2 linked regions of the Coraliomargarita algicola genome follow. The main gene of each other region encodes a partner of the protein of the gene in region 2 in a complex. Links are inferred from orthologs where the notes say so. Each region holds a gene or a part of one and is shown on either strand. Other genes may lie near its edges.

What was found.
Region 1: the proteins of SH580_RS18980 (region 2) and accD are in contact, whole or in part, in a solved structure (PDB 8UXZ), measured with the Escherichia coli proteins. The link is inferred for Coraliomargarita algicola from one-to-one orthologs.

What each region holds. Positions count from the first base shown.
Region 1 is NZ_CP138858.1:2,906,967-2,916,670, reverse strand. Bases 1-2,961 are described here. They hold accD (acetyl-CoA carboxylase, carboxyltransferase subunit beta), read right to left. Parts: upstream 1,928-2,961; coding sequence 1,073-1,927; downstream 1-1,072. Other genes in these bases: SH580_RS11795 (transposase), read left to right, coding at 2,808-2,961; SH580_RS11800 (double zinc ribbon domain-containing protein), read right to left, coding at 1,975-2,700; SH580_RS11810 (bifunctional folylpolyglutamate synthase/dihydrofolate synthase), read right to left, coding at 1-988. In the rest of the region: more of SH580_RS11795, read left to right, coding at 2,962-3,077; SH580_RS11790 (hypothetical protein), read left to right, coding at 3,102-3,794; SH580_RS11785 (TOTE conflict system archaeo-eukaryotic primase domain-containing protein), read left to right, coding at 3,879-6,710; SH580_RS11780 (CARDB domain-containing protein), read left to right, coding at 6,851-8,443; SH580_RS11775 (dienelactone hydrolase family protein), read left to right, coding at 8,630-9,430.
Region 2 is NZ_CP138858.1:4,585,128-4,602,394, reverse strand. Bases 6,412-9,341 are described here. They hold SH580_RS18980 (acetyl-CoA carboxylase carboxyltransferase subunit alpha), read right to left. Parts: upstream 8,404-9,341; coding sequence 7,420-8,403; downstream 6,412-7,419. Other genes in these bases: SH580_RS18970 (zinc ribbon domain-containing protein), read left to right, coding at 8,867-9,341; SH580_RS18975 (tetratricopeptide repeat protein), read right to left, coding at 8,449-8,805; SH580_RS18985 (hypothetical protein), read left to right, coding at 6,412-7,423. Also shown: pheA (prephenate dehydratase), read right to left, coding at 1-803; SMC-Scp complex subunit ScpB, read right to left, coding at 803-1,645; ilvD (dihydroxy-acid dehydratase), read left to right, coding at 1,740-3,455; SH580_RS18995 (hypothetical protein), read left to right, coding at 5,108-5,953; SH580_RS18990 (hypothetical protein), read left to right, coding at 6,035-6,181; more of SH580_RS18985, read left to right, coding at 6,296-6,411; more of SH580_RS18970, read left to right, coding at 9,342-9,571; SH580_RS18960 (hypothetical protein), read right to left, coding at 10,062-10,421; hpf (ribosome hibernation-promoting factor, HPF/YfiA family), read right to left, coding at 10,630-10,995; SH580_RS18950 (SDR family NAD(P)-dependent oxidoreductase), read left to right, coding at 11,105-11,929; SH580_RS18945 (RluA family pseudouridine synthase), read left to right, coding at 12,066-12,905; sodium/proline symporter PutP, read right to left, coding at 13,271-14,758; SH580_RS18930 (class I SAM-dependent methyltransferase), read right to left, coding at 14,829-15,473; purH (bifunctional phosphoribosylaminoimidazolecarboxamide formyltransferase/IMP cyclohydrolase), read right to left, coding at 15,839-17,267. UniProt on the Escherichia coli protein: Component of the acetyl coenzyme A carboxylase (ACC) complex. First, biotin carboxylase catalyzes the carboxylation of biotin on its carrier protein (BCCP) and then the CO(2) group is transferred by the carboxyltransferase to acetyl-CoA to form malonyl-CoA.

The sequences.
Region 1 (9,704 bases), 1.7 Mb from region 2 along the record:
GGGCACGATCTTCGCCCAATGTCCCAGCGATCATAATCGGTTCGCACCCCTCAGCCTTGACCAACTTAGCCAAGTTTTCCTCCAGCGCAGCCACGCCTTCAGGGTTATGTGAGGCATCTAGGATCAATTGCCGCCCATCCAACTCGAGCACCTGCCAGCGCCCCGCCCAATCTACATGCGAGAGCGCCTGCGTCGATTGTAGCGGAAACTGCTCCGCCAGGATCTCCGTCGCATAGACCGCCAAGGCCGCATTCCAACGCTGAAAACTGCCCGCAAGATTTGTGCAGGGCAGGGTAGATCCCTCCGGGAAACGATCTGTCAATGCATAAAACGGACAACCACGCTCTTCAGCCACCTGACGAACGACAGCTTCCGCCTCCGCAGGTAATTTGCCCATCAACACCGGCTTGCCGGCCTTAATAATGCCCGCCTTTTCACCCGCAATCGCCGCCAGCGTATCGCCCAACATTTCTGTATGGTCCAAGCTGATCGTTGTGATAATCGACAGTGCAGGATCCACCACATTTGTAGCGTCCAAACGACCACCGAGGCCCGTCTCAATGATCCCAATGTCCACAGCTTCCGTTGCAAAGCGTTGAAAAGCCATTGCCGCCACAAATTCAAAAAAAGTCGGATGTAGCTCCGGGTCATCCCGCCCCAGTTCCGCAGCGATCGGCTTTAACTGCTCCGTATAGCGCACAATTTCAGCCTCCGAAAGAATCTGCCGATTCACCTGCGCCCGCTCGCCCAAATGCACCAAGTGCGGCGAACTAAAAAACCCCGTGCGATAACCATTATCCCGATAAAGCGCCTCCAGCATCGCACACACCGAGCCCTTACCATTGGTCCCCGCCACATGAATCACCGGAAATTGCCGCTCCGGGTGGCCCAGCGCCTCCACCAAAAGCCGCATCCGATCAATTCCATACTTAGAACCACGATTCTTCAGCGCATAGAGATAGTCGAGGGTGTTGGTGTATTGAGACATAAAACGTAGGGGCGCGACTTTTCACGCCCGCGTCTAAAAGCTGCTGTTGCTCGGCGGGCGTGACTAATCACGCCCCTACAAACCCTACGCCGACTTCTTAGAGCCGTAGAGCGCCTTAATTAAATTAATCATACGGTCGCGCATTTCACCACGAGGAATGATCAAATCGACCAAACCATGCTCAAGTAAAAACTCAGATGTTTGAAAGCCAGCCGGCAAATCCTGCTGCGTGGTTTCCTTGATCACACGCGGACCCGCAAAGCCGATCAACGCTTCGGGTTCCGCGATAATCACATCCCCCAACGATGCGTAACTAGCCATCACACCCGCCATCGTCGGATTCGTCAAAATTGAGAAATAAGGAAGTCCCGCCTCACTTAACTTCGCAAGCGCAGCACTGGTCTTCGCCAATTGCATTAAACTTAAAATCCCCTCCTGCATACGAGCGCCCCCCGAAGCGGAAACGATAATGACAGGACACTTCTTTTCCACGCCACGCTCAATCGCACGCGTGATTTTCTCACCCGCTGCCGAACCCAAGCTAGCCGCCATAAAGCGGAAATCCATCACCGCGATACTCACCGGCATGCCCCCCATTGTGCCCATGCCAGAAATGACCGTATCCGTCTCCTTCGTCTTATCCTGATTCTGTTTCAACTTTTCAGGATACGAAGAAGTCGCGTTAAATTCCAAAGGATCCAGCGAATGCACCCCCATGTCCATCTCTTCGAAAGTCCCCTCATCCAGCATAGAAGCGATACGATCACGTGCTTTAAGTGGGAAGTGGTAGCCACTGCTTGGCACCACCATCAAATTTTCCTTCAATACACGGTTGTAAATGATCTCGCCCGTCTTCGGGCATTTCGTCCAAAGATCCTTAGGGATGTCCTTTTTCTTAACGGTGACGGTCGAGTACTGAGGTTTTCCAAAGAGTGCCATAAGAGAAGTAGGAGTTAAAAATTAAGAATTAAGAGTTAGTAAATAGACTATCCGTGTCCGAGAGTCGCGACTTTGATTGAATCAACACCTGCCCCGCGAAGGACGGCGGCACAAGCATTAAGCGTCGACCCCGTAGTGAACACGTCATCGATCAGAATATATGTTTGATTCGGAATTACAACCGCATCGGTTACCAAAGCAAAGGCATTTTTTACATTTTGGTGACGGTCACTTCGACTCAGGCGCGTTTGCGTCTGAGTATAGAGCCTTCGGAGCAACATATTTTGCACCTCAAGCGCCTCCGTCGCCTGCAACAAAGCCTCCGCAATCACACGACTCTGATTAAAGCCCCGCTCCCGTTCTTTCGTAGCGTGCAAGGGCACTGGGACCAAGATCGACCCCTTAAAGTAGTCCCGATAGTAAGGCGCGGACGCGATCATCGTCTGCACATCCTGCAGCACATAAAAACCAGACTTATATTTAAGTTCATGAATCAGTGAGCGCGCCGGCCCCTTCGCCAAAAACAAAGTCTTCCCCTGTTCAAACAGCGGGTTCAACTCCACACAATGCGGACAAGTCCGTGGCCCCGCCAGCATGCCAAAGAAAGGGTAGCCACAAGTCGTGCAAGTCGGCGGCTTAGAGAGAAAGAGCTCCCGGCTACAATCCCGGCAAAGAAACTGATAATCCGAATCCTCCACCGCATCGCCACAATGCACACAACTACGCGGGAAAAACACATCCAGCATCTGCCGCCCTAAGGGAAACCGTGACATATCCCCAATCTAAGCAAAACCCTCTCATCGTCAAGCTCTCCCATTATATAGACCTGTCCCTTATATTGAGGCTTGTAATTAGATAATTTAGAGACCACTATCTTTTTATGCGAACGAAACGGATCACGGCTCAAGGCACGGGGATTTACCACTGTATGTCCCGCACTGTGAATGGGCAGGCGCTTTTTAAACTGAGAGAAATGGAGGTCTTGCGAAAGATGATCCATCAGGTTGCAGATTTTTCGGGTGTCGAAGTGCTCACTTATTGCTTGATGAACAATCACTTCCATGTGCTGGTTCGTGTCTGTCCAGAAGCCCAGGTCTCCGACTCGGAACTGATGCGACGCTATCGGGTGCTCTATGCGAAGCCTTCCTGATATCAAACCGCTTCTGTTTCTGTGATGGAGCAGGAATTAAGAGATGGGGGAGCGGAGGCGGACTTGATTCGACAAAAGCTGCTGGCTCGCATGAATGACATCTCGGCCTTCATGAAAACTTTAAAACAACGCTTTTCGACTTGGTTTAACAAGACCCATGAGCGCTTTGGGCCCTTATGGGCGGATCGCTTTAAAAGTGTTTTAGTCGAGGGTAAGGGCAACGCGCTGCAGACCATGGCGGCCTATATTGACTTGAATCCTGTGCGAGCGGGATTGGTGAAAGACCCGAAAGATTATCGTTTCTGCGGCTATGCAGAAGCGGTCAGTGGACAAAAAAAGGCACAGCGAGCGCTGAAGTTTCTGACTTTCGGAGCATATGAAGCGTCTAGTAATGAGGCACTTGCGTCCTACCGTGAACTGCTCTTTGGCAAAGGTAGTGCGGCTGTGCAACATGCGGCAAACATCAACCGCGAGGCGGCGGTGCGTGTATTGGAAAAGCAGCAAGGCGTCTTGCCGAGTGCGGTGCTGCTGCGATGTCGTATCCGCTACTTTACGGAAGGCGCTGTGCTGGGCTCACGCGAGTTTGTGCAGTCGCATGCGGAGCACTGGAAACGTAGCACAGGGCGCAAACATCGCTATAAACCTCAGGATATTCCTGCAGAAGCGAAGAGTGATCTGGTTGCAATGAAACGCGTGCGGGGCGCTGCGTTTACATAGCCGGGCAGATTAAGCCGCGAACACTCGCTTATTGTCCTCAAGCGCACACAGTGCTAGAATGCGCGTCATCACAGGATTTCTGTTATGGCATTTCCTCATCAGCATTCTTTTTCTGGCTTAAATTACCACTCAGCACCTGAGGATAAGATTGCATGTTTCCGCTCTCTGTTTCGGGGACGTACGGATGTGTTTCCACAGCGCTTTGAAAGTGTTCGCACTGGTCGGGCAGGCTACTCGCCTGCTTGTAGCAATGAATGGGTGCGAGGTATTTGCGAGAAGCCGCGCATCAAATGCTCCAATTGTCCTCACCAAGATTGGATTCCAATTAATGACCGACTAATCGCTTGGCATCTTTCGGGCAAGGACGCGAGTGGGCAAACTTTTGTAATGGGCGTGTATCCCATGCTGCTGGATGAGACCTGCCACTTTTTGGCAATCGATCTAGACGGCATTGGTTGGCAGGACGATGCGTCCGCTCTAATCACAGTGCTGCGAAAACTAGCCTTACCGATTGCACTGGAACGTTCGCGCTCAGGCAATGGAGCCCATCTGTGGTTATTCTTTGAGCGCGCGATTCCAGCGATCCAAGCGAGGCGACTGGGAACCCACATACTGACCGAAGCATTAGACTTACGGCCAGAGATGGGCCTGTCTTCCTACGACCGTATGTTTCCGAATCAAGATACACTACCCAAGGGTGGCTTTGGTAATTTGATCGCACTGCCTTTGCAAAAAGCTGCTCGAAATACTGGCAACTCGGTATTCTTAAACGACACTTTTGAGCCATTCGATGATCAATGGAAATTTCTTGGACAATTGAATCGGATTCCACCGGAAACAGTCACGCAGATCGTTTCAAGTGCAGAGCACACACGTCGCATTTTGCCTGTACGTATCGCACCAAATGAAGAGTTTGCCCTCACACCTTGGCAAGCCCCGCCTTCCCGTCAGCAGCAAGAGCCTCCGATTTCTGGCACATTGCCAGACAGCCTCGAAATAGTGCTTTCCGATAAAATCTATATACCGAAGAACAATTTACCGCCCTCTCTGCGTAACCGCATCCTCCACTTAGCCGCATTTCAAAACCCAGAATTTTATAAAGCGCAGGCAATGCGTCTACCCACCTACGATAAACCTCGTGTCATTGCATGCGCAGAAGCGCACCAGGAACATATCGCATTGCCCCGTGGCTGCTTAGACGATTTGAAAACTCTCTTACGAAAGTGTAACATTCGCTACAGACGTAAAGACTTACGAAACAAAGGGACTCCCTTGAATCTCGCTTTCTCTGGCGAATTACGACCTGATCAAACCACTGCAGCGAAAGCTCTGCTTCCACATGAAATGGGCGTGTTAGCCGCCACCACAGCATTTGGAAAAACTGTTTTAGCCGCATGGTTGATCGCAGAACGAGGTGTAAATACACTCATCCTCGTGCACCGCCAGCAACTCATGCTACAATGGGTCGAACGGCTCTCCCAATTTCTCGATATTCCTGAAAAGTCTATAGGTCGCCTCGGTGGTGGACGACGCAAACTCAAAGGGCAGGTTGATATCGCTCTCATCCAAAGTCTGGTGCGCAAGGATGTTGTGGATGATCGCATTGCGGATTATGGACATTTAATCGTAGATGAGTGCCATCACCTATCAGCTCAGAGTTTTGAACGAGCAGTGAGCCGAGCGAAGGCTAAATACGTCCTGGGACTCTCCGCTACCATTGAACGAAAAGACGGACATCACCCTATCATCTTAATGCAGTGTGGGCCAATTCGACACCGAGTGCATGCAAAAGACCAAGCTGCGGCACGCCCCTTCCAACACCATGTTATCGTGCGCCCAACTCGCTTCCGCCCGATCCATGAACCTGAAGATGATGCCCGCATCGAATTTCAACAACTCTGCCAAGCTCTGATCGAAGATTCAGAACGCAACCGTCTGATTATAAATGATGTAGTCCGATCCGTAAGCGATGGCCGCTCGCCACTAATCATCACGGAACGAACCGAACATTTGGAATATCTCACCAAGCTGCTGGAGCTATACAACATACGCTATATTTGTTTGCAGGGCGGCATGGGCAAAAAGCGCTTAGCCGAAGCCCTGACACAACTGGAGCCGGATGCTGCCTCGCAGCGACCCGCTGTAGTTTTAGCGACCGGACGCTTCGTCGGAGAAGGCTTCGACGATTCGCAACTCGATACACTCTTCGTAACCATGCCAGTTTCCTGGCGCGGAACGATCGCCCAATATGCCGGTCGACTTCATCGTTTACATGAGAGCAAAAAGGTCGTTCAGATTTACGATTATGCAGATTTAGACACCTCAATGCTCGCACGAATGTTCAACAAACGCTGTGCTGGCTACGAAGCAGTGGGCTACTCAATTTTGTTACCGGCAAGTGCACTCCCAGGCTGGCCACAGAGCGTGCCCTTACCCGTCGATCCCGCTTGGAAAAAGGATTATTCAGGCAGCGTAAAACGCCTGATACAAGACGGTGTCGATGAACCACTGGCAGAGCTCTTCATGCACGCAGCACAAGCTCCAGATGATGTTACGCGCGCTCGGAGCGCCTCGGAAGCCTTCCTTCACAAACGACTAGAATCTTTAGATCTCACAAAAGGGTATTTTCAGCTCAATGTAGAATTACCCATCCCTTTCAATCAACGCAGTCGCATGGAAGTCGATTTTCTATGTGAACCACTCAAATTAGTAATCGAACTAGACGGCTCACAACACCTAAAAGACGCAGCCGCATGGCGCAGCGATCGACGTAAGGACCTCCTACTGCAGCGAAACAACTATCTGGTCATGCGCTTTTTGACCCTCGATATTTCCAAAGAGCTAAACGCAGTCTTAGACTCCATTATAACGACAGTCCAATTCCGCAAACGACAAATCCGCGAGGATAAGCACTGAATGAGACATTAGAGAACATATCTGCGAAATATAACTCTATTAAACTAATAAAGACCTGTCCCTTATTTTAAAATCATGCAAATCCCGCGAGTGCAGCGATTTCTTTACATGAGCTCGCGATCCGTTAGAACTGAGAATATATGAAACGACTCAGCTCCATTTTATTCGCGACATTGAGCCTATTCGCGCTCGCCTTTACTGGCTGTCAAACTGCCCCGACCCAAATAGATCGTGGTTACACCGCTCCTGCTCAGCCGGCTTCCACGCAAATTCAATGGCAAGGCGCCGATAACAAGGCTCCGGCGGCGAATAACGCTAGCAATCCTGTCGTGTCTCCTCCTCGGCAGGCCATTCCTGCCACGCCCAGCCGCGGCTCGGACGTGATTATGCGCACCAATCAAATCAAAGTCACCAAGCGTGTGCTCGAAGCTGCTTCTGTCGGCGGATCTCTTAAATACCGCATTACGATCAATGCTCTTGATGATGTAAACAATGTCCGCCTGACCGAAACCATTCCTGCGGGCGTCCAATTTCAATCGGCCAACCCGGCAGCCTCGCTCGCTGGCAGCAATGCCAATTGGAACTTCCCTTCCATGCGTAAAGGACAAAGTCAGGATATCGACATCACTGTCAAACCAACCACCGAAGGTAACCACCAGATATGCTCCACCGTTACCGTGGACAATGCCTTCTGCTTGGACTTCTTCGCTGGCCAGCCCAAATTGGATGTCGTAAAAAAGGGCCCACAAAGCATCGAACTGGGCGAAGAAGCGAGCTGGACCGTCACTGTCACTAATAACGGCTCGGCCGAAGCGACCAATGTCGTGGTGACCGACACTCTGCCCGACGCCTTTACGCCTACCAGCAACTTGCGCCAGCCAATTGGCAACCTCGCCCCAGGTGAGACTAAGAGCGTCACTTATACCGCAAAAGCCGTGAAACAGGGCAACTTCAGCAATCGTGCCGTCGCCAGCTATGACGGCGGCCAAACCGGCGGCCCAGGTCAAAGCCAAGTCGCGAGCTCTCCAATCGCAGTCGTGCAGTCTGGCATCCGTGTCCGTAAGGCCGGCCCTTCCGAAGCCTATGTCTTCAAGCCTGAAGTCTTCAACATCACGATTGAAAACACCGGCGACACCGACCTTAAGAATGTCCGCATCACCGATATTCTGCCCAAGGGAGCCTCTGTCGCCGACAACGGCCGTGGCCGTGTTTCTGGCAATGCCATCGGTTGGATGATTCCCAACCTCCCCGCCGGTTCTAGCCAATTAATTCGCACCGAGATTGCAGCGACCCGTAAGGGCGAATCCACCAATACCGTCAAAGTGGTCAGCGCCAACGGCCTGGAGGCCTCCGATAGCGTCACCACAAACTGGCTCGCTGTTCCTGGTGTGACTGTTTCGATCACCGACAGCAAAGACCCGGTTCGTGTGCGCGAAACCACAGTTTACAGCATCCAAGTGCGCAACCAAGGTGAGTTCGAGCCTGTCAGCGGCACCGTAACTGTCACCTTCAACGACAAGATCAAGCCTACCGCCGTCGCGGGCGACGCCCAAGGCACGATCAATGGTCAAACCGTCACCTTCCCACGCACGACATTGGAGCCTGGCAAGGACACCAACCTCAGCATCACTGCTGAAGGTGCGAACATTGGCCCTGGTCGCGCAGTCATGAACTTCAGCGCCGACTTCCTAAACGATCCCATCATCAGTCAGGAAACGACCAACGTTTACTAAGCGTTTAAAATCTGATTAACGGCTAAAAGCCGGATCGCTTACCTTAGACTCGATCTCCTGAGGTATCTCCTAAGGTAAGAGTGAGCGCTTCAGCGCTTTTGTACATGAGTGGTAATTTTCAAAATCCGCTCGGGAAACCGAGCGGATTTTTTGCATTTAACCACAAAGTCCTCATCGTGCAGGGCTATGAAACTACACGCCCTCCTCCTACTTCTCGCCGCCTCGATCACAAATTATGCCAGCGCTGATACGGTGCAAAAGACGATTCCTTACCAGCTCGATGGTGTAGAATTTGAAGGCACCTTAATCTACGATGATGACGCAGATCAGGACGAGCCACTGCCGGGCATTCTCATGATTCCCAACTGGATGGGGCCCAGTGAGAACGCCTACACCAAAGCACGTATGATCGCTGGCGATGATTTTGCCGTTTTTGTCGCCGACATGTATGGCGTCGGCGTACGCCCTAGTAACGCATCCGAAGCCGGCAAGGCCGCAGGCGCCTTGCGCTCCGATCGAGCACTCATGCGAGCGCGTGCCCAAAAAGCGGTCGATGTCTTCCACGCACTCGCACGACAGCAGCCGATCGACCCAAACAAGACAATCGCCATTGGTTTCTGCTTTGGCGGCGGCACGGTGCTGGAGCTTGCGCGCACCGGCACCAAGTCGATTCAAGGCGTCGTATCTTTTCACGGAGACCTCAAATCGCCCACCTTGGCAGCTGACACTCAGCAAATCAAAATCCCAGCCCTAGTGCTCCACGGCGCAGACGATCCCTACGTGCCACAAGCAGATGTGCAAACTTTTATCGAAGCCATGAAAAGCAATGAAGTCGACGATTGGACACTGGTTCAATTTAGCGGCGCCGTACACTCATTCACCAATCCAGAAGCTCAGTCAGATGGCTCACGCTACGACAAACGCACCGCCAAGCGTGCCTTTGAGATGATGGAAGATTTCGCCGACGAGGTAATGGGGCTGGACTAAATTTCTAACAGCCGTTCCAGAAACCTAAGCAATCACAAGAAACTCCATAATGTTTAAAATCTGCCTTTCATTCGACTGCTTATCGTCGGCTAAGGAGAGGTTATAGCATTTCTCAAAAGTCTTTGCGCTTATACTACAACATAAGAATTTAGAATATGCTTAACGGCTAAAGCCCAATGCCTTTAAGGATTGGATTTTAGTTAGCGCAATCATTTAAGACTCGTATTAGGACGATTGCTTCTTTTGTATGAATGAGCGCATCCACCTCCTTGTG
Region 2 (17,267 bases):
TCTCGACATTGCCCCAGCGCTTGATCCTTAGAACGCACTTCTCGTATCGCCTCCAATGGCGATTGCGATATCAAGCAATGCTCAATCGGCAGATATACCTGCGAGCAAATGTGGAGATCGGACTCAACCAACATGTCCATCGAGTGAAAGACGGCCCCTTCAGTCGAATTCTCAATCGGAACCACGCCATAATCAGCCGCGCCGGATTCGACCTCTGCAAAAACATCTGGAATGGTCTTAATCGGACGATACTCTAGGCTCACACCAAAATTACAGATTGCGGCTTGATGTGTATACGTCGCCTCGGGCCCGAGATAAGCAATCACCAGTCTTTTCTCCAGCGCAATCGAGCCAGAAATCACCTCGCGATAGATTAATTGCAAAGTCTGGTTCTGAATCGGCCCGGGATTGAGCGCACACACTTTGGCCATCACTTGGGCTTCGCGGGTGGGGTCATAGTAATCAGCCCCATTCGCGTGTTTTATTTTCCCAATCTCTCCCGCATGCTTCACTCGCTGGCTCAACAATTCCACAATCTTCAAATCCAGCGCATCGACCCGCGCAGGTTCTGTTGCCTGTGCTGCGGGATCCAGACCAGCAAGCATCATCGCACGATAGATCGCCTGCAGCGTCGCATCCGACAGTGGGCCGGGATTCAACCTGGCCACTTTAGCGAGCACGGTCGCCTCATCCGCCCCCCCATCGGTCAGCACACGCTGATTTAACAACTCCACCACTTGGCGGTCGATAGCATCAATCGCATCGCGATTACGCAGTAGTTTCACGTTGATATCTTCAGACATTATAAAGGTGTATTCTCATTAGATTCGGGTTCGGGAGCGGCATCACTTTCAACATTCTCCCGCTGCCAGTCGACTTCGACAAATTTCTCATCGAGTGCCAGCTCATCGGGCTTCGGCTCCTTCGACAGTCCAACATCCTCGTCAGAGATCTCCTCTGGCTCCTCTTCGCTGCGGCGCATCCATTCATCTATCTGATGATTGCTCAACACATCCGATGCTGGCAACTCATCCAGCTCTTTGATTCCGGTAAATTCTAAAAACTTATCGGTCGTGCCATATTGGATCGGTCGACCAGGCAGTTCAGCGCGCCCCGTCACGATGACCAATTCTAATTCAATTAACTTATGCAGGGCACTATCCACCGAGACTCCACGAATGGCTTCCATTTCAGCCCGTGTCACTGGTTGGCGGTAGGCGACGATCGACAGCGTTTCCAGTGCAGCGGGGCTCAATTTCATTGGACGAGGTGCGCCACGCAAGAGACGCACAAACTCGGCAAATTGTGGCGCAGTGACCATTTGGTAACCATTGGGCCCTTCGACCACACGATAGGCACGATTCTGCGCTTGCGCCTCTTCGGTCAGCTGCTCCAAAGCCTCGCGTATCTGAGCTTGCGTGACCAGACTAGGAATCTCTATCGCAATGTCATCTTCGTCCTCCTCCCCTTTGATTGCCTCCTGCGCCTCACTCAACTCTTGATGATAACGAGCGAATACCTTAACCACATCCTTGAGCAGGATCGGTTCAGCAGTCGAAAGCAACAAAGCCTCTAAAGTCTTTTTCAGGTCAAAATCCATATTATGGCGACAACTAGATTCGATAATATCGTCGGTTAAAAGCAAAAAGGGTATTGTCGTTTGCCCCGCTATTCATTGAATTCTCCGCTTTTCTGCAACGAGAAACACTTTTCAACCACTTTTAATTTGGAAATCTATTATGGCTGACACAACAAACCGCCCGCACTCCTCCATCGTCGTCGATGGCAACGACCGCGCCCCCGCACGCTCCATGCTTCGAGCTGTCGGCTTTCAGGATGAAGATTTTAAAAAACCTCAAATTGGTATCGCGGGTTCCCCCAGCGACTTGACGCCTTGCAATATGCACCTCGGCGAACTCGCAGAACACGCAACGGTGGGCGTCGACAACGCGGGTGGTAAAGCCGTAAACTTCAGCACCATCACCGTTTCTGACGGCATCAGCATGGGCACCAAGGGCATGCGTTATAGCCTAGTCTCGCGGGATGTGATCGCCGACTCGATCGAAACAGTCGTCGCCGCAGAAGGCTTCGACGGCCTGGTCGCAATTGGCGGCTGCGATAAAAACATGCCGGGCTGCATGATCGCGATCGCCCGCCTGAATCGCCCCGCCGTCTTTGTTTACGGGGGCACCATTCTTCCAGGTCTGATGCCACACGATGAGGAAGAACAGCGTAATCCGATGGATATCGTTTCCGTTTTCGAGGCAGTCGGCAAACACGCCAAAGGTGAACTGACAGACGAAGAGCTCAAAGAGGTCGAGAAGTATGCCATCCCGGGAGCGGGTTCTTGTGGTGGTATGTATACCGCCAATACCATGGCCAGTGCCATCGAAGCGCTGGGCATGAGCCTTCCCGGCAGTAGCGCTCAAGTCGCCATCGGCGAGCCCAAGCGTAAGGACTGCGAAATGGCGGGGGCTGCCGTGCTTAAGCTACTCGAAAATGGCATCAAGCCACGCGACATCATGACACGCAAGGCCTTCGAAAATGCCATCACCACCTGCTTGGCTCTTGGCGGCTCAACCAATCTGATCCTACACATGCTTGCCATCGCACACTCAGCAGATGTCAAACTCAGCATCGATGACTTCAAAGAAATCGGCGAGCGTGTGCCCTTGCTCGCCGATTTAAAACCATTTGGTAAGTATAATATGAGTCACCTGGTCCGTATCGGCGGCATCCGCCCCATGATGAAAATGCTACTCGACCGAGGCATGCTTCATGGTGACTGCCTGACGGTGACCGGCGAGACCATCGCAGAGTCTCTTAAAGACGTGCAACCTTACGCCAGCTACCCTGACGAGCAGGATATCATCCGCCCCTTCGATCAACCAATCAAAGAAACCACGCACCTGCGCATCCTGCGCGGCAACCTCGCCCCCGGAGGTGCCGTCGGCAAAATTACTGGTAAGGAAGGCCTCTACTTCAAGGGTGTTGCCAAAGTGTATGAAGGTGAAGAAGAGGCTCTCATCGGCATCTTACGCGGCGATGTAGTCGCGGGCGATGTCGTTGTCATTCGCAACGAAGGCCCCGTCGGTGGCCCCGGCATGCGCGAGATGCTCTCGCCCACAAGCGCTGTCGCAGGGCGCGGCCTGATCAAGGAAGTCGCGCTCATCACCGATGGTCGCTTCTCCGGAGGCAGTCATGGCTTTGACGTCGGTCACATCACCCCCGAAGCCGCAAAGGGCGGCCCCATCGGTATCGTCAAGAGTGGTGACCTCATCGAAATCGACGCCGTTAAGAATACAATGGATCTGCTGATTGACGACGCTGAATACGAAGCTCGCATGGCGGCCTTCAAGCCCACTGGTGCAGGCTCGAAGCGCGGCGTCCTCGGTAAATATGCCGCCACCGTTGCCACCGCATCCGATGGTGCTGTCACCGATAAAGATTTGTAAGCACCCGCAGAACTCTTAATTTCTAATTCAAAATTCAAAATTAACAAAGCCATGTCCTGGGATCGATTCACACAACACTATCTAAACATCAACGAGCTCGATTTTGCGATCGATATTAGCCGCATCGATTTCGGCGACAACTTTCTCACGGAGATGGAGCCACGCATGCAAGCGGCTTTCACCGCCATGCAAGAGCTGGAAGCCGGTGCGATCGCAAACCCCGACGAAGGTCGCATGGTGGGGCACTACTGGCTACGCAACCCGGCACTGGCCCCGCAAGCGGAATTAACGGCCGAGATTGAAGCCTGCATTAGCAAAATTAAGAAGATCGCAGCCGACGTGCACAGCGGTGCGATTCAAGGCGCCTCAGGTGCATTCAAAAATCTACTGGTCATCGGATCGGCGGCTCCGCGCTCGGCCCACAATTTGTAGCCGACGCTCTTGGAGGCCCGAAGACTGATAAGATCAAACTCTACTTCTTCGACAACACCGATCCCAATGGCTTGGATCGCACACTCGACGCGCTAGAGGGCCAACTTGGCGAAACCCTCTCCGTCGTCATCTCCAAGTCCGGCGGCACTCCCGAGACACGTAACGGCATGCTCGAAGCCACCGCCGCCTACACAGCAGCCGGACTGGATTTCGGCCGACACGCCATCGCCATCACCGGTGAAGGTAGCAAGCTACACCAAGTTTCCAAAGACAATAACTGGCTCGACTTCCTGCCCATGTGGGACTGGGTCGGCGGGCGCACTTCGGAGCTCGCCGCCGTGGGACTCTTCCCCGCGGCGATTCAAGGCCTCGACATCGACCGTATGCTCGCAGGTGCCAAGGCCATGGATGAAGTCACACGCTCCACCGACACCGCTAGCAACCCCGCCGCCCTACTCGCGCTGATGTGGTATTTTGCCACCGACGCCAAAGGTGCCAAGGATATGGTCGTGCTTCCTTACAAAGATCGCCTGATGCTATTTTCGAAATATTTGCAGCAACTTGTCATGGAGTCGCTCGGCAAAGAACTCGACCTCGATGGCAAAGTCGTGCACCAGGGCATCGCCGTTTATGGCAACAAAGGTTCCACCGACCAACACGCCTATGTACAGCAACTGCGTGAGGGCGTGCATAACTTCTTCGCCACTTTCATCGAAGTGCTCAAAGATCGCGATGGCGATTCCATCGAAGTCGAATCCGGCACGACATCGGGCGACTTCCTACAAGGCTTTTTCCTCGGCACTCGTGATGCGCTCTATGACAATGGTCGCCAATCGATCACCATCACCATTCGCGAAGTCACCCCCGAAGCCGTCGGTCAATTGATCGCCCTGTTTGAACGTGCAGTCGGGCTCTACGCCAGCCTGATCAATATCAACGCATACCACCAACCCGGTGTCGAAGCGGGCAAGAAAGCTGCCGCCACCGTGCTCGAGATTGAGCAACAGGTCATCGCTTACCTAAAAGAACATGCTGGTAACAAATTCGATGCAGTCACAATTGCGCAAAACTTGAACCTTGATGCACAGACTGAATTAATCTTTAAACTACTCAATCGCCTTGCCGCCAACCAACGCGGACTCTCAGTCGAGACCAAGGCCCCCATCTATCAGTCACTTTTTTATTCTGAATAATTTAGCTAGAACCCCCCAAATAAATACATGAATAGTCTATCCATGATACTCCGTATCCTCGCAATCGTTGCAGCACTCGCTGCTGCTGCCCTCTTTTTTGTGGGCAAAGGCAAACTCGCCGAGCAAAACGCCGCTCGCGTCCAAGCCGAGCAAGCCACTGCTGCCGTTCAGGCGGAATTAAGCACCGCAAATGAGCAAATCAGTAAAATCGAGAACAGCCTCAAGAACGAGCGCGAAGCCCTCGCCGACGAAAAGCGTAAACTTGAAAGTGTTCGCTCCGAAATGTATACGGCCAAGCAAGAAGTCAGCCGCACACAGCAACAACTGAGTGAAGCGAAGCGATCGATACAGGAACTAGAAAACACCTCAAAACGCCTGCGGGCAGACCTTCTGGAATCTGAGCGAAACCTGACTGCCGCAAGTAAAGAAGGAGAGCTCGCACAACTCAACGAGCGCATTGCCGAATTGGAAAAATCCAATGCCGAATTGAGCGAGTCTCTTGAAAGCGCTAAAGAACGCATAGCCAACAGCCTAGCCACGGGTGCCAAAGCGGGCCAAACCGGCATTATGACTGCAGGTGGCAGCTATAGCAGCAGCTTCAGCCCGACGCCCTCACAGCCACTGCCGACCGCCTCAATCGGGGCTGAAACCACGGTGCAATCACTGAGTAAGAAGGACGGCATCGTCGTATTCACCAACAGCCCGGAACTCGGCCTCGCTCCAGGCGCCCAAGTCACCGTGATCAAAGACATGAAAGCACTCGGAAAAATCCAAGTCGTCCAAGTCACAGATGACTTAGTGGTCGCCAACCTACTTCCAGGTGTTCAAACCAGCAAAATCTCAGTTGGTAGCGCGGTTAAAATTCTTCATTAAGATTTCGTAACTTTCGGAATAGTCATAGAACTTGCTCTGAAACCGCTGACACGCACTATAAACATCCTACAAACACATCCAATGTATCGCCGAATTGCACTCCTTGCCGCACTCGCCTTGATGGCTCTCTTCATGACTGGCTGCTTCGACAGCAACCCAGACGATCAATCTGTGCCCTGGAGCCGCCCCGCAGACTGGGAACGCGGAGCTCCTGGCTTCGGCGGCTAATCCGCTACGGATATTTGTCACAAAAACTCCATCCACAACGGATGGAGTTTTTTTATTTTCACTTGCGAGACAGCCCAAGCCACGAAAGATGCACACAAAATCAATAGTCTCTAAATGAACGAATCCTTAGTCACCACTCTCGATGCACTCTTACACATCGGCGCCATTGTGGTCTTCGCTGGCTTGATAATTTTAGCCTGCAAACTGCTTTCCAGAGGCCACGTTGATGCCAAGCTCTTAACTGGACTCAAAATCGCCACACTATTGGTCTGCCTACGTGTCATTCTACTCAACACCATCGGCCAAATACTACCCAGCGTCAGTGCACACACACAGGAAATAATAGTCATCGCAGGACTCTACCTAGCTACTTTCATTCTAGTTTATAAGCTAATCACAATCCCCGCGCTGGGCACCGCCCTAAGTGCGGCTGCCATCGTTTGCGTGCAACTTTCGCTGGCAAGCTATGTACCCCAACTGTCACTACACCTGATGCCAGAAGGTCAACGCTTCGCAGAATACACAGGCTTGGCCAACAAACGCACGAAATCTCTACTCACCAATGCCAACGCATTCAGAACGCAAGCAGGCGGCACCGCGCAAATGCTAATTCACACATTTCAGTCCTTCATAAACTCCGAACCATCTACGGCAAGCCTCACCAAAGACCTCCCCAAAAAAAGCGCACCGAGTCAAGTCGCCACATCCAACATCAACGATCAACCGCTCACCACCCTCGTATTCGAGAACGCCCCCACAAATACCAACAGGCCTGTCGCACAAGACCCGACAGCCGCCCCAAGCTACAGCAATCCAGCGGTTGAATTACAGCTTCCACCAGTCACAACAGAGCTCCCTCTCCAGCAAACGCCCGCAAAGAAGTTCTTTGCCCCCCAAGAGCTACACCCCATCGTAACTGAGCAATCCATCGTGCTCATTCCCCAGGGCACGACCACTGCCAAATGGCGCGCAGTCGCAAATTCGATAAAAATCGATGCCTTGTTTGCCGCATCCGAAGATTCCGAACGCGCCACCATCTTCATTCAAGGCATTGGCCTACAAAATGGTGACACCTGGGAACATCACGATGAAGATGGGTGGACCTACCGATTCGCCTTCCAGGGCATAAAGGATGACTTCATTACCCTGATCGCACTCGAGCGCACATCCACAGCGAACGAAGCATCCACTACAGAACTTGACGCGCCCCAAGCAGGCACCCAGAGCTCAGGCAGTCACTAAGCCTTAGCTGTAGCGGCAGAATCAGCAAATTCCCCCAAATTACGGAATCTGGTATAGCGATCCTCCAGCAATTTCTTGAGACTCTTCTTCTTGAGTCGAGTCAGGGAATCAACAATCGCCTCTTTCAAGCTATTTGCAGCACTCTCATAATCACGATGCGCTCCACCTGTAGGTTCGGATATCACACGATCCACGACTCCAAATTTCGCCAAATACTCAGGACTGAATTTCAAAGCATCTGCCGCTTGTGGCGCTGCAGCACGGTCTTTCCATAGAATCGCCGCACAGCCCTCCGGTGAAATCACCGAATAATAACCATTCTCAAGAATCATCACCTCATCGGCCACAGCCATACCCAAGGCACCACCACTGCCCCCTTCACCGATCACAATCGTCACGATAGGCACCTTTAAGGCACTCATATCACGGATATTCACCGCAATCGCCTCGGCCACGTGACGCTCCTCCGCGCCGATTCCAGGATAGGCGCCTGGTGTATCTACAAAAGTCACCACCGGCATACCGAATTTTTCAGCCATTTCCATTAGGCGCATCGCTTTACGGTAGCCCTCCGGGTGCGGACAACCGAAATTGCGCTTCAAATTATCACGCGTATTACGTCCTTTTTGCTGCCCCAACACCATTACAGGCTCACCGTCGAGAAAAGCAGGTCCGCCGACAATAGCCGCATCCTCACGAAAACGCCGGTCGCCGTGTAATTCTTCAAAATCAGTAAAAATCGCCTCAATATAATCCAGCGAATAAGGGCGCTTCGGATGGCGCGAAAGCTGCACTCGCTGCCAAGGCGTTAAATTGGAGTAGATCTCCATCTTAGTCTTCTCGATCTTGGCCTCAATCGCCTCAATCTCACTCGTCACATCGACCTTAGACTCCTTCGAGACTTGGTTCAGTGTGATCAATTGTTTCTCAAGCTCGCGTAGCGGCTTTTCAAATTCCAGCGTATAAGTAACGTCTTCCATGTGTATTAGGGATTTAGGTGTTAAGATTCGGAGCTGTCAATGCCACTAAATATCATCCTGCTCAGGCGGTGACTTAAGTTCGTCTTTCCAGCCAAGCATGCGCGCTTGCGCACCAAAGTGCTCCGCCTGGTCTTTGTCGCCTCGCTCGACCCAGATGCGAGACAGACTGGTATTAATGTGAATATCATCCGGACAAAGCGCATGCGCCCGCTCCCCCGCCGCCAAAGCCGCATCATAGTCGCCTTCCGCAAAATAAATCTCAGTCAGAGCATGCCACACCCCAAAACTTTCTGCATGTGCCTCGGAGAGCCGTAATAATTTAGCCGTTGCTGCCTCACTATCACCTAAAGTGAAGTCAAGGGTGGCATCGTCGATCTGATCCTGAAGAGAAGTGTCGCTCATAGTCGCTTTTGTGTTGCTCTAGTACCGAGCCTGTTTTGAGTCGAGTAGAGATAACTCACTTATGTCTGACCCGCAAATCGAAAAACTTCTAATTGTTCAAGATCGCGACGTCGCGCTCCAAAAAATCGAGCAAGAACTCGCACGCATCCCACAAGAGCGCAACGCTCTAGAGGCGAACATCACCGCCGAGCAGGCAAATATCGAAGCGGCCCGCCAGGCGCTTAAAGAAAAAGAAGTCGAGCGCAGCGAGATCGACACCGAGGTCAAAGCCAAAGAGAGCGCAATCGCCCGCTTCCTCACCCAGCAACTCGAAGTCAAAAAGAACGACGAGTATCGCGCCCTCACCCACCAAATCGAGCAGAGCCAACAAGAAATTGCCGAACTCGAAGAGCGCGAGATCGAGCTCATGCTGGAAATCGACACCACTCGCGAAGCCTTTGAAGCCGAAAAAGCCATCATTGAAGCCCGTATCCAAGAACAAACAAAGCAAATCGCCCAACTCGGTGAGCGTGAAAACAATTTAAAAGCCTCCGTCGACGAAGCCAAAGCCAATGTAGAGGCCGCCCGCAGTGCAGCCGACGAGAACTACCTCGGCCACTACGACCGCGTCAAAACACTCTGCAAGCGCCCCCCCTACGTCGCACAAATCGAAGCACATAAATGCGGAGGCTGCCACCTACGCGTCTCCAACGAAGTCTCCAGTGGCGCCCTACTCGCAGGTGAACCACACTTCTGCGACCAATGCGCACGCATTGTCTACGCATAGACCCACTCAGAGGACTGAGGACTGAGGACTGAGGACTGAGGACTGAGGACTGAAAACTGAAGCCAGCCACTGTAAATCAGTTAGTTATAAGAATCGCGCCATGGCTCCTTTCGGCGAGATAGAAAGCACGATAACTGATTGATATTCGCATCAGTCCTAAGGCTTCCGTCCTCATACCACTAAGAATATTTGATCCTTAGCGATCATTTCCTTGTAGTCTCGGTTCTTGGAACTGGGGTTGAACAGGCAAGCCCTCTGGCATCTGTCTTCTGACCTCTCTCCTGAATAAAAAAAAAGCGCTCCGACGAATCGAAGCGCTTAAAAAAAAGTGGTACACCTGAAGGGACTTGAACCCCTAACCTCCTGATTCGTAGTCAGGCGCTCTATCCAATTGAGCTACAGGTGCGTTTGAGAAGTGCGGGATAAAGACAAAGCTTTTAGCAGAGATCAAGAAGAACTTTCACAAAAAGTGATTTTTTTTTGAAAGCACTTAAAATCTAACAATATAGACCATGCTCGCAGCGATCGCACCGAGCACAATCAATAGCCACCACAGCATGACGGCCAATTGCGGCTTACGATTGATCAAAACGATCAGTCCCCCCAGCGCCAACCAGATGACCATCTTCACAATCAACCATGGAGAAGCAAAGCTATGCCCCATTTTCGAAATCAAGCCAAAGCCAGCGACCAATATAAGCAGCAAACCGATACCACTGGTAATTGAGCCAAGCTTGCGCACAGAAACATTATCCGGTGCAGCCATGCTACGCGCAAGTAGAGCGCCATAGCCTAAAAAGACCATTGCAATGCCGACAATATGAAGAACTTGATAAATATTAGGATTCATAGCGCCTACAGAAACTGAAAAGCATCCAACTGCAAAGACCAAAAACAGATCTTACGCCCCACCTCAGCGATGAACATTAACGGTTTAAGAACCTCATGGATATTTAAACTGCCGATTTTAGATTCAACAGTCGGATTCCTCCTAAAAAAAGCCCGGCAGAAAACTGCCGGGCTTAGAGCGGGGTATATTAGGTAGTGAAATCAAATCGCTAGACTGCTTTTGGAATATCAGCCGGAATATCGACCAAATGTGTATCCTTACGCTTCACTTTCTTCAGACGCGAACGACGCCGTAACATTCGGTCAAGTTTGTGAACCATATCATCGATCGACTTATACAGATCATCCGTAGCTGCAGATGCAAAGTGGTCGTTACCTCGGACTTCAAGCTGTCCTTTCGCTATAAATTCCTTTTGGTGGGTAGACTGGTGGGGGTCGTATTCAAGCTCCACACGCATGCGAATAATCTTATCCTCATGCTCAAAGAGTTTTTCTGCTTTTTCATGAACCATATATTTGATCGCATCCGTCAGTTCCATGTTCAAACCTGAGATGATTACGTCATGTTGCTTCATATGTATTTTCCTTTTGTTTATTGGTTCGATTTAACGGCGTCGACTGACACCGCCGCAATGACCCAACTGAGCATAAAAAAAGCCAATCCATTCAAAACCTAACACATACATGAAGCATCTTACATACTTCAATCGGTTCTCCGTAATAATCATTACGGGCGGTTCATCTGGAATTGGCTGCTCAATTATCAAAGCAATTCAAACCGTAGCACCAGATATTACATTGTGCAACCTTTCTCGTTCAAAACCTGACATTTTTTTGGGCAAAAACGGTCAACATTTCCCAGTCGATTTATGCGACGCGAACCAAGTGGCCCACACCGCAGCAGGCCTCCTAAATCAAATCGACGCAGCACCTGCCGGAGAAGTATTACTGATTAATAATAGCGGCTTCGGCGACTACGGACGCATGCCAGAGCTCGACATCGACAAACAGCTGTCGATGATCGACTTAAATGTGCGTGCAGTGGTGGATCTCACCGCGCGGCTACTCCCTCCCATGCTAGAACGAGGCGGTGTCATCGTCAATATCGCCTCCACTGCGGCCTTTCAGCCCACCCCCTTCCTCGCCACCTATGGCGCCACAAAGGCCTTTGTCCGCAACTGGTCGCTGGCACTCAACGAAGATCTACGCGGCACCAAGCTGCGCACCCTCACCGTCTGCCCTGGCCCGACTCAGTCCAATTTCTTTAAAGCTGCCGGCTTTGCCACGCCCCCCATGAAGAAAAGCGGCAACAAAGGCCTCGACATGACTTCTGAAGAAGTCGCCGCACGCACACTCAAAGCCATTGCCAAAGGCCAGGCACTCGTCGTAACTGGCTGGATGAATCATTGCATCACCTTCTTCGGCAGTAAAATGCCACTCGTCGCCGTCACTCGTATCGGAGGCCTCATCCTACGTAAAATGCGCCTCGAACAACATCGAGCCCAATAATACCCGGCATTCCCTTCTATCCCCTGACCTCTGTCCTCCGATCTCTGTCCTCTGTCCTCCGATCTCTGTCCTCTGTCCTCCGTCCTCCGTCCTCCGTCCTCCGTCCTCCGTCCTCCGACTCCTGTCCTCTGAAATTATGAACAATCCCTACGGCGAAGAAGCCCCCCTGGTCGACATGACCGATTTCACAAACTGGATTGTCCAGGAAGACGACAATCTGCTCATCGTCAATAAACCCGGCTGGCTAGTCTGCCATCCCTCCAAGAACGGCCCGATGTCCAGTCTCGTCGGCGTCGTGCGCGAATACACCGGAGCCGACAAATTACACCTAATCGCCCGGCTCGACCGCGAGACCAGCGGCCTGATAGTTTTTGCCAAGCGCCCAGCCGTGGCGCGCAAATTCCAAATGGCGATCCAAAATCGCATCGTCAAGAAAGCCTACATCGCACTGATGGAAGGGGAATTCAACGAGCCCCAGCACATTGATCTGCCCATTGCCCGCCGTCGCAAAGGCGGAGGGCCCGTCATCGTCAAATCCGAAGTCAGCTACGACCGCAGCTCACAGGACGCCGTCACCGACTTCATCCCCCTGCTCTCCCAAAAGGGCTATACCCTGTGTCGAGTCCAACCAGAGACCGGCCGCAAGCATCAGATTCGCGTGCACGCCGAAGAAATAAAACATCGCATCGTCGGTGACAAAATCTACGGCCCCGATGAAACGCTCTACATCGAGTTCATCGAAAACGGCTGGACCGAGCGCCTCGCGGCCGCCCTCCCCATTCAGCGACAAGCACTCCACTGCCACCGCTACGACTTCCAATTCCCCGAAGGCACCGTGAGCTTCACCGCCCCCCTACAGGCAGACATGCTAGCGTTCAGTGAAAACCACATGGACCTCAGCGCGGCAGAAGTCTCAGCAGCCATGGGACATGGCTCAACAATGAAAGAGCAGTCAGAAGACTCTGCGTGCGAATAAAAAATAGTTTGAAAAACTATTGACGCAGGAACAAGTCCCGCCATTTTTCCAATCTTTCCTGAAAGGGGCATTAGCTCAGTTGGTAGAGCGCTTGCATGGCATGCAAGAGGTCAGGAGTTCGACTCTCCTATGCTCCACCAGGCTTCGTCCGAAACTTGTTTCGGCGAACGAAGCCTGTCCCGGCGTATCGAAGAGAAGCCGGACTTCACACCGTCTCGAAAACTACGCCCGGGCAAGCCAGAGCAAGGAATTTGCAAGTCAAACTTGGATTACACCAGAGATCAGGGGCGAAGCAATTATCGTAGTGTGTCCGCGGACGCGGGTCATAGTGCAACTTGCACGCGCTAAAGCATAAGCCCCCCCGCTTACGAAAACTCGCGGAATTCGCCTTGGCTGGGCGTGAGGCGGCTGACAATGACGATAGCGCACCAGGCGAGGATAAAGCCGGGAATAATTTCGTAAATGCCGGGACCTCCAAGAAAGGAGCTGCTCCAGCCGAGTTGAATCCATGCGATCACGGTGACGGCACCGGTGAGCATGCCGGCGACCGCGCCGGTGCCGGACATTCTTTTCCACGTCAGAGAGAGGATGATCAAGGGACCAAAGGCGGCACCAAAGCCTGCCCAGGCGTTGGACACGAGTTTTAAGATCTGCGAATCAGGGTCGTTGGCCATCCAAGCGGCCAGCACACCGACGATGACGACGCTGATACGGCTGACTGTGACGACTTGCGGTTCACTGGCCTTGGTATTGAAAAACAGACGGTAGAAGTCTTCGGCCAAGGAGGAAGAAGACACGAGTAATTGACTGGAAATGGTCGACATAATCGCGGCTAGCAGTGCGGCGTAGAGAAACCCGGTCACTAAGGGGTGGAAGAGTAAATCGGCCAGTAGGATAAAAATGGTTTCGGGGTCGTCGATCACCATGCCGTTACGTGCGGCGTAGGCGCGCCCGAAGAGGCCGAGTCCGATCGCGCCGAGCAGGGAAACTGCCATCCAACTCATCCCGATATTGCGCGCTTTACCAATATCTTTGACGGAACGAACGGCCATAAAGCGGACAATAATGTGAGGTTGCCCAAAATAACCGAGCCCCCAGCCGACGGCGGAGAGAAAACCAAAAAACGTGAGCCCATCCCACAGGGATAGATAGTTTGGGTCGATCACTTGCAGTCGCTCACTGGCGACGCCGAAGCCAGCGCCCTGCCCGGTGTTGAGAATCACCAGCGGCATGATGATCAATGCCAGCATCATGATGCAGCCTTGCACAAAGTCAGTCAGGCTGACCGCGAGGAAACCACCCACGACGGTGTATGTTAATACGATGCCAAGGGTAAACCAGACGCCGAAGGCATAGTCACTCATCCAAGCGAAATTAACTAATTCACCAAAGGCACTAGCAAATAATTTACCTCCTGCCACCAAGCCTGAAGCCGTGTAGACAATAAAAAAGACCACCACGATAATTGCAGACAGTGTGCGCAGGGCCATGGCTTTACTAGGAAAGCGATTTGCCAAAAACTCGGGAATGGTCAGCGCGTTGCCGTAATGCTCGGTCTGCACGCGCAAGCGTGGCGCCACAACGATCCAATTGAGCCAAGCTCCCGCCAAGAGGCCGATACCGATCCAAGCCTCACTCATTCCGCTGAGGTAGAGCGCGCCTGGCAAGCCGAGCAGTAACCAGCCTGACATGTCGGACGCCCCAGCGGATAGCGCGGCCACGGCAGGGTGCAAGTCCCGACCTCCCAACATGTACTCTTCCGAATTAGCGGTGGATTCCTTCGCGGCGTAAAATCCGATCGCGATCATTAAAGCGAAATACAAAAATAAACTAATCCAAATACCAAGTGCCATGAGTCGAGTGGTTGTGTAAGGGCTGTGAGTGCGTAGCGAAAATGCAGAGCCGCCAAGTGAGAGACAAGGCTCAACCAGCTGATAGCTTACGCTTAGGCTTCTCAAACAGATAGCTGGCCCAAACCAAACCGACACGGTGCCACTTATCAGCGTCGTGCCATGTTTGTTGCTGCACAAAACCAGCGTTCTGGCTGAGCTCCAGCACCTGCTCTTCGGAAAGCTCAGCATAGTATCGTTGATATTCATCGCGGCCTTGCTCATCCAAGCCTGAGCGATTGGAGGAAACTGTGAGCAGAAGTCGCCCCTCGGGCTTTAACATACGATACATCTCTTCAAGTGCCAGTTGCTGACGATCGGGCGCGATATGCATCAAGACCGCACTACAAAATATACCATCGAAACGCGACTGCCAACGCTGCAGCAATTCGTCCTCCTGCAGTGGGATCGCCCCTTGACTCAGACGCCCCTGCAAACGAGGGAAATGCTCTAGCGCCGTCTCCATCAACACCTGAGAGGGCTCCAAGCCGCGCACATCATAACCTGCTTCCAGAAAACGCGCCATATCCACCCCACTGCCCACACCAATATCTAAAATATGCGCACGATGCCCAAAGGCTAATTTAAGACGTTCGACAGGGACACGATCTCCCGATCGGTAACGTGCGGCAAAAACAGAGGCGTGTGTATCGTAAGCTTCAATAGTCTTGGGATCCATGAGTGTATTTGTTGTTAGGGCTAGGCTACGCCATCCGGCTTTTGAGGGGCATTTTACGCAGATACGAGCTGCCATACCACACACGGACTGCTCTCACTATAACTGTGAGATAAACGGAGAATGATATATTAAAACACCGCCACCATAAGTAAAACTTCAAGCGATCCAAAGCAGAATAAGTAAACTTGCTAACAAGTGGCAAGTGTTTTACAGCGCTAGGGAATGGACATAAGCATTCGTATGCGCGTGGATAAACAAATCCACTGATAAACCCAAAGACAGGTACAGCAAAAGACCGAGTGTCGCCACTCGGTCTTGAAAAGTGCTAATGAGGACCTGCAACCGGCCTACTCTATGCCTGATTTCTAGTGCTTAAAGTGGCGCTTGCCGGTGAAGACCATCACCATATTACGCTCGTCAGCGGCAGCGATCACTTCGTCGTCGCGCACGGAGCCACCGGGCTGGATCGCAGCCACGGCACCAGCTTCGGCTGCGGCGATTAGGCCGTCGGCAAAGGGGAAGAAGGCGTCGGAGGCCACGATGGAACCTTCGAGTGGTAGCCCGGCTTCGCCCGCTTTCCAAACGGCGATCTTAGAGCTATCGACACGCGACATTTGCCCCGCGCCGACGCCTAGGGTGCGTTCGCAACCTGCGTAAACGATGGCGTTGGACTTGACATGCTTGACGACGTTCCAACCGAAGATCATGGCGCGCATCTCTTCGTCGCTAGGCTGACGCTTGGACACGATCTTCCAGTCGCTGGGGCGGTCGGGCATGGTGTCGCGGTCTTGCATCAGAACACCACCGACCACCGAGCGCATCTCTTGCAGGGAGGCTGCGGGCAGGCTGCCCTTAACAGTCATCAGGCGCAGATTCTTCTTCTTAGCAAAGATTTCGCGGGCGGCGGGCGTAAAGTCAGGCGCGATGATGACTTCACAGAAGATCTTACTAATGATCGCAGCGAGGTCGGCATCCATGGTCTGATTAACTACGATGATGCCGCCGAAAGGAGCTTGTTGATCGGTCACAAAGGCTTGCTCCCAGGCTTCCACAAGTGTCTCGGCCGAGGCGACACCACATGGATTCGTGTGCTTGAGGATGGCAACGGTAGGCTTTTGGAATTCGCCGATCAGGTATGTGGCGGCGGTGATATCGATGATATTGTTAAAGCTGAGCTCCTTGCCTTGTAGCTGCTCGAAGCAATCAAAGAAGTTGCCGTAAAGTGCAGCCTTTTGGTGTGGGTTTTCACCGTAGCGTAGGCTTTGCACCTGTGGTAGTCGCAAATCCAACTTGGCAGGGATGCCGGAAATTTCACCGAGATCGGGGGCTTCCGCGACCTGCGCTTCGAGATAGGCGGCAATGGCACCATCGTAAGAGGAGGTGCGCTGGAAGACCTTGAGCGCTAGCTCGCGGCGTAGTTTGAGCAGCGCGGCTTCGTCGCTCATGGCTGCAAGCACGCGATCGTAATCAGCGGCATCGACCACCACAGAGACGGAGGCGTGGTTCTTAGCCGCGGAACGCAGCATGGAGGGACCACCGATGTCGATGTTCTCGATTGCGAGCTCGAAAGTGACGTCGGGCTTGGCAACAGTCTCTTCGAAGGGGTAAAGATTCACCACTACGAGATCGATCATTTCAATGCCGTGCTCTGCAGCTGCGGCCATGTGCTCCTCTTTGTCGCGGCGCGCCAATAGTCCACCGTGGATCTTAGGGTGCAGTGTCTTGACACGCCCTTCCATCATTTCCGGGAAGCCAGTGTAGTCACTGACCTCGGTGACAGGGATGCCCTCTTGC